3 regions of the Streptomyces sp. NPDC058231 genome follow, and region 3 is predicted to be linked to each of the others. Evidence: riboswitches for the same ligand, from Rfam matches in the RefSeq annotation. Region 3 holds a riboswitch; each other region holds the start of a gene.

Region 1 (2,195 bases), on a different contig from region 3:
TCCTCCCCCTCGCCCCGCCTGGCCCGCTCCTGCCCCAGCCTGACCAGGCCGCGAAGCACCTTCAGGTGCGCCTCGGTGCGGCGCTGCGCGGCGCGGGCGGCACCCAGCGGCTCCAGCAGCATCCGCACCTCCAGGAGGTCGACGGCCTCCTGCTCGGTGGGCTCGGCGACGCAGGCCCCGGCGTGTCGGCGGGTGACCACGAAGCCCTCGGACTCCAGGGTGCGCAGCGCTTCCCGTACCGGGACGCGGGAGACCCCGTAACGGCGCGCGAGCAGCTCCTCGGTGAGTCTGCTGCCGCGTTCGAAGACACCGGAGACGATGTCGTCACGGATTGCCGTGCATACCGAATGCGCCGGAATGCGCATGTCCGAACCTCCGCCTTAATCCCCGCGAAACGCGGCCGATCGACGCCTGTTCTGCGACTCTATTGCAATGCGACCGCATTTCCGACGCCGGGCCGGAATTCATGAATATCTTTTGGCCCGGATCCGGTTCCGCGGTCCGACTCCACGAGCCGGTCCGGCGGGTACGGCGAAGGCCCCGGCGGGGAGCCGGGGCCTTCGGAGGTGATGCGGTGCGGCGTCGGTCAGACGTTGACGCCGTGGGCGCGCAGATACGCCACGGGGTCCATGTCGGAGCCGTAAGACGGTGTGGTGCGCGCCTCGAAGTGGAGGTGCGGTCCGGTGGAGTTGCCGGTCGAGCCGGAGAGGCCGATCTGCTGGCCGCCGCGGACGCTCTGGCCGACCGAGACACCGATCGAGGAGAGGTGGCCGTACTGGGTGTACGTGCCGTCCGTCATCCGGAGCACGATGTTGTTGCCGTACGCGCCGCCCCAGCCGGCCTCGACGACCGTGCCGGCGCCGACGGCGACGACGGAGCTGCCGGAGGCGGCGTGGAAGTCGATGCCCGAATGGCGGCCGGAGGACCAGAGGGAACCGCTGGACTTGTAGCCGGTGGTGACGTACGAACCGGCGACGGGGAGCTGGAAGGCACCCAGGCGGGTGCGCTCGGCGGAACGGGCGGCGCGGGCCTTCGCCTCACGGGCCTTCTCTGCGCGGGCTTCGGCCTTCGCCCTCGCAGCCACCTCGGCCTTCGCCTTGGCCGCCGCGGCGGCCTTGGCCTTCGCCTCGGCGGCGAGGTGGGCCTGGTGCTTCTGCACGTCGGCCTGGAGCGCCACGCGGTCGGCGACGGTCTCCTCGATGGCGATGACCTGGGTCAGTCCGGTCTCGTCGACGGCGGGGGTGCCGGCATCCGCGGCGAGGGCCGGGGATGCCAGTCCGCCGATGACGCCCGTGGTGGCGAGAGCCGCGGCTCCGGCGACCCGTGCGCTCCTGCGCGTCAGACGGCTCGGGGCACGGTGCTTCCCGGTGGGGCGGATGAACGCCATGAAGTGACTGGTCCTTTCCTTCCTTCTCGCCTACCGGGTTAGCTGACGGGTTCGGAGCAGGAAGGTCTCCTACGGATCCCCGGCCTCGCACGAGGTCGCGGTATCCGATTCACCCCAGGGACTCATGGGTCCCCGGCTCCCCGGGCTCGCGCCCGACGGGGATTCGGCGATGGCTGTACGGCGCCGCGGATGCGGCATACGGGTGACGGACAGCTGAGCCGACGCTAGGCGGGGTCACTTTCAATCACCAAACGGACAGGCCGTTTTGTAGTGCATCCCACAGGGCATTCAGCCACTCAATGCAACATTTCGGACAAAAGGGAAGACCCCGGCGAGAACAGACTCGCAAGGGTCTCCCTATGTCCCGTTATGCGGGACTCTGTCGTATCAGCCGGCGACGACCGACACCTCGCCGATGCCCAGCGCCCTGACCGGCTCCGCGATCTGTGCCGCGTCGCCGACCAGGATCGTGACCAGCCGGTCCACCGGGAAGGCGTTGACCACCGCCGCGGTCGCCTCGACCGTGCCGGTCTCGGCCAGGCGTGCGTACAGCTGCGCCTGGTAGTCGTCCGGGAGGTGCTGCTCGACCTGGTCGGCGAGCGTGCCCGCGACCGAGGCGGCCGTCTCGAACTTCAGCGGGGCGACACCCACGAGGTTCTGCACGGCCGTCTCGCGCTCGGCGTCGGTCAGCCCGTCGGCCGCGAGCGTCCGCAGGACCTTCCACAGGTCGTCCAGCGCCGGTCCGGTGGACTCCGTGTCCACCGATCCGCTGATGGCCAGCATCGCCGCGCCGGTCGCCCCGGTCGCG
Region 2 (2,195 bases), on a different contig from region 3:
TCGCGCAGCCAGGTCATCGGGTCGATGCCCGTGCCGTCCGGGGTGTGGACCTCCAGATGGAGGTGAGGGCCCGTCACATTGCCGGTGGCGCCGACACGTCCGATGGTCTCGCCGGTGGTGACCTTCTGGCCGACGGTGACGTCGATCGACGACTGGTGGCAGAACCACAGCTCCGTACCGTCTTCGAGCTCCAGGACCGTCCGGTAGCCGTACGAGCCGGACCAGCCCGCCGACTTGATGGTGCCGGTGTGGATCGCCTTGATCGGGGTGCCGGTCGGCGCCGCGAAGTCGAGGCCGGTGTGGTAGCCGGAGGACCACATCGAACCGGCTTCGCCGAAGGTCGAGGTGATCGTGTACGAGGAGGTGGGAATGGCGTAGCTCGCGGCGAGCTTGGCGAGCCGCGCCGCCTCCGCCTTCGCCTTGGCCTCTTCCTCAGCCTTCTTCTTCTCGGCGGCGACCTTGGCCTCGGCGGCGTCCTGCTTCTTCTTCGCCTCGGCGGCGGCCTGCTCCGCGGCGGCCTTCTCCTCGGCCTCCTTGGCCTCCGAGTCGGCGGCGTTCTGCTGCTGTTCGGCCTGCTGCAGGATGCGGGCGCGGAGCGCCTCGCCGGCGTCGGTGGCGCCCTGCTCGGCCTCGGCGGTGGTGATGCCGGCGCTGGTGAGCGGGGCGACTGCCGCCCTGGCATCGGCCTGGTCGGCGGACTCCTCGGAGAAGAACGCGCTCACTCCGGGCAGGGACTTGGCGTCGGGAAGGTTGTCCGCGATGGAATCGGGCAGAGATATGGAGACCGGCGGCTTGCTCTGCGCGGTGGCCATGCCACCTGCGCCGACGGCCGCGATGACGCCGACTCCGAGCACCGTGGAGCTGCGGGCGAGCCCGTTGCGCTGCTTGGCGACGCGGTGCCTGCCGCGTACGGGGCGGACGGAGTCCTCGGTGGGATTCCATTCCTCCCAGGCCCGGTCGGTCTCGCCGAAACCTTCGGTGCCGAAGTCGGCGACCGTCTCGGTTCTGTACTCGGTGGTGAAGTCGGAGCCGAACCGGGAGGGGGCTTCGGGGGCAGGCTTGTTGGACGCCACGGGGGCGCACTCCTTTCCTTCCTTCTCGCCTACCGGGTTAGCTGACGGGTTCGGAGCAGGAAGGTCTCCTACGGATACCTCCGCCTCTCACGAGACACAGGTGTCCGATTCACCCCATGTAGGTGGTTCCCCGGTTCCCTTGCGGAATTCGGCGCTCGCACGCGGCGCCGCCACTGACGACGGCTGGGACAACCGCACTGCGTTATCGAACGTTAATAGACACAGGGGCTGGATTCCAAGCCGTTCCCACTGATCGTTCACAACCTTGGCCTGGACTTTACGGGGCACAACCGGGCGGAATCGGGCGAGTTGATCGAGCCTCGGCCAATACCGGTTTCCTGACGTTGCGTCAAATGTTATGCGGAGCGGCGCCCTTCGACTACGCACGGTGGCATCACCCCCACGCCCTCACCACCGGCGCGTGCGACGCCTATCCACGACCCACGATCTTCACGGTCCTGCGCCGTTCCGGCTGGCCCTGCACGGGCCGGACGACCGCGAGCAGCGCCACGTCATCGGTGGAACGGCCGCCGGTGTGCAGCCGTACGTCGTCGGAGATCGCGGACAGCAGCTCCTCGGGCCCGGGGAAGAGCCGGCCGCGCAGCCGGGCGGCCGGATCGTAGAAGACCCCCTGCGCGTTCCGCGCCTCGGAGAGGCCGTCGGTGTACAGGAGCAGCGTCGTCCCGTCGGTCAGAGTCCAGACGTCGGTCACGTCCGGCCAGGTGCCCAGGCCCATGCCGAGCGGCAGCGCGGGCACGCTCGGCGCCAGCACCTCCAGCTGCCCGTCGGCATGGAGCAGCAGCGGCTCGGGGTGCCCGCGGTTGACGATCCGCACCTGCTTCGCATCGGTCGCGATCTCGGCCAGCACGGCGGTGACGAACCCCTCGACGGGGTCCATCCCGCCACGCCGCTCCGCCTCCCGCGCCAGCGCCCGCTCCAGCCGCTGCGCCACGCACTCCAGCGTTCCCTCCTGCTCGGCGGCCTCCCGGAACGCGCCGATGATGACTGCGACCGCCGCGACCGCTTCGAGACCCTTGCCCCGGACGTCCCCGACCACCAGCCGCACCCCGTGCGGGGTGTCCGTGACGGCGAACAGGTCGCCGCCGACGAATTCGTCCGCCT
Region 3 (2,195 bases):
GTGCGGACCTCGAAGTGCAGGTGCGGACCGGTGGCGTTGCCGGTGGCACCGGAGAGGCCGACCTGCTGTCCGGCGGTCACGGTCTGGCCGGCCGAGACGGAGAGCGAGGACATGTGGCCGTACTGCGAGTAGTGGCCGTCGGCGTGCTTGATGACGACCTCGTTGCCGTACGCGCCACCCCATCCGGCGGTGACGACGGTGCCGGAGGTGATCGCCTTCACGCTCGTGCCGGTGGCGACCGGGAAGTCGATACCGGTGTGGCTGCCGCTGGACCAGTTGGAACCGGAGGCGCGGTAGGCCGTGGTGTGGTTGCCGGGGACCGGGTGGACGTAACCGGAGCTGCTGCTCTGGGCGGCCGCGGGCTTGGGGGCGGCCGAAGCGCTCGCGGACGTCGTGGACTTGACGGGAGCCTTGGACGGCGCGGCCTGCGCGGTGGCCGCGGCGGAGCCGGCCGGCTTGGAGCCGAGCGTCAGCTTCATGCCCGGGAAGATCAGGCTCGGGTCGTCACCGACGACCACGCGGTTGTCCTGGTACACCTTCTGCCAGCCACCCTTGACCTGCTGCTCGGCGGCGATCTTCGACAGGGAGTCGCCGGAGACGACGGAGTACGTCCGGGTCTCGGCCTGCTCCTTCGCGACCGGGACGGCCTGCTTGACGGCCGACTGCGCGGCGGCGGGCGCGGCCTGCTCCGCGGCGTGGGCACCGGTGGCGCCGAGCAGCGGGAGGGCGATGACGGCCCCACCGGCGCCGGCGGCGACGACGCCACGGGCGATGGTGCTGACCTTGGGACGGCGGTGCTTACCCGATGTGGGCATGAAGAATTCCTCTCCGGCGCCTACGAGGTGAGCTGTCGGGTTCGGGCTGGAGATGCCCGGTCGCACGAAGCGCGACTTCACCCCGAGCCGGCCGGATTCCTCCGGTCGGCGGCTTACCTGGTTCCCCCGCTCCTGCCACGCGTGAGTGGGTGCGAATTCCGGACGGCGGCAGGATTAGGCGGTCCATCCGGATTGAGTGGTGACCGTAGACGAGCGGGGACGACGGAAACAAGCCGCCGAATGCGGACCGGAATCCGCTACGGAAATTCGGAACGGAATACCGGTCACCCTCCGTGGATTACGGATCTTGGCTTTCCGCACGGCGTCGGGAATACCCACCGGCCGCACCGGCACACACCGTCACGGATATGATCCCGCTCACGAGAAGGCCGCCATCCCCCTTATAAGCGGGGCATGTTATTTCAAATGCCTCAATACGGACATGTCATGAACATTCTCCGTGTGGCGCGGCCCGAGCACTTACGCATCCAGGTCGCCCGCAGCCCTGCTGCACGGCCGCGTGACCCCGCGGCACCCCGCCCCGGAGCACCAACGCCGGCGCAGACCGCCACGGGCCGTGCCTGCGCGCGGGCACGGCCCACCGGCCGACTCCCCTGCACCGCCGAAAAGCCGTCGCACGGCGATCCGTTACGAGCCGGACCGGACCGGCGCGCAGCCGCGCCGCCGGCCTTCCTCCTCGGCGGCGCGGCCGCCCGCGTCGAGCGCGTTCAGCCGGTGACGGCCGAACTGATTGCCTGAGGAATCAATGTCGTATCGTCGCAGGAGTGAGCTCGCCGGCGAGCCTCGCCGACGCCAGAGACCCCAGGAGAAGCCGTGACGCAGCAGGTGCCGCAGGTCCCGTCGACGGAACCCCAGCTGGCGGGTGTGCGCAATTTCCGCGACGTGGGCGGGCTGCCCACCGTGGACGGGCGCCGGGTGCGGTACGGACGGCTCTTCCGCAGCGGTCACCTCGCGCACGCCACCGCCGAGGACGCGACGTTCCTCGGCGGCCTGGGGCTGCACACGATCTTCGACTTCCGGAACGCCGCGGACCACAAGCTCGACGGAGTGGACGTGGAACTGCCGGGCGTACGCAACGTGAGCATCCCGCTCTCCGACCCGGCCGACGGCGCCGAGTTCTGGCGTATGGTCCGCGACGGCGACATCGAACAGCTCCGCTCGGTGCTCGACGACGGCAAGGGGGCGGCCCGCATGACCGCCTCGTACAGGGCGATCATCCTGGACCGGACCGCCGAGCACAGCCGGGTACTGCACGCCCTGGCCGAAGACAGCGTCCCGGCGCTGATGCACTGCGCTGCCGGCAAGGACCGGGCCGGTCTCTCGATCGCGGTGTCGCTGCTCGCGGTCGGTGTCGAGCGC

What was found. Region 3 has a riboswitch for cyclic di-AMP ahead of ACFVXE_RS20575 (peptidoglycan DD-metalloendopeptidase family protein). Riboswitches for the same ligand answer to the same signal wherever they lie in the genome.
Region 1: linked by a shared signal. The riboswitch ahead of ACFVXE_RS02300 (M23 family metallopeptidase) and the one ahead of ACFVXE_RS20575 (peptidoglycan DD-metalloendopeptidase family protein) in region 3 are both predicted to bind cyclic di-AMP.
Region 2: linked by a shared signal. The riboswitch ahead of ACFVXE_RS04950 (M23 family metallopeptidase) and the one ahead of ACFVXE_RS20575 (peptidoglycan DD-metalloendopeptidase family protein) in region 3 are both predicted to bind cyclic di-AMP.

The regions. Positions count from the first base shown of each region.
Region 1 covers NZ_JBHVWN010000002.1:174,231-176,425, forward strand. Annotated here, with positions in the region: gene ACFVXE_RS02295 (GntR family transcriptional regulator) at 1-365, opposite strand, end outside; gene ACFVXE_RS02300 (M23 family metallopeptidase) at 587-1,387, opposite strand; cyclic di-AMP (ydaO/yuaA leader) riboswitch at 1,400-1,566, opposite strand; gene ACFVXE_RS02305 (M16 family metallopeptidase) at 1,775-2,195, opposite strand, start outside.
Region 2 covers NZ_JBHVWN010000005.1:19,554-21,748, forward strand. Annotated here, with positions in the region: gene ACFVXE_RS04950 (M23 family metallopeptidase) at 1-1,073, opposite strand, end outside; cyclic di-AMP (ydaO/yuaA leader) riboswitch at 1,085-1,237, opposite strand; gene ACFVXE_RS04955 (PP2C family protein-serine/threonine phosphatase) at 1,504-2,195, opposite strand, start outside.
Region 3 covers NZ_JBHVWN010000029.1:80,542-82,736, forward strand. Annotated here, with positions in the region: gene ACFVXE_RS20575 (peptidoglycan DD-metalloendopeptidase family protein) at 1-815, opposite strand, end outside; cyclic di-AMP (ydaO/yuaA leader) riboswitch at 820-977, opposite strand; gene ACFVXE_RS20580 (tyrosine-protein phosphatase) at 1,650-2,195, shown strand, end outside.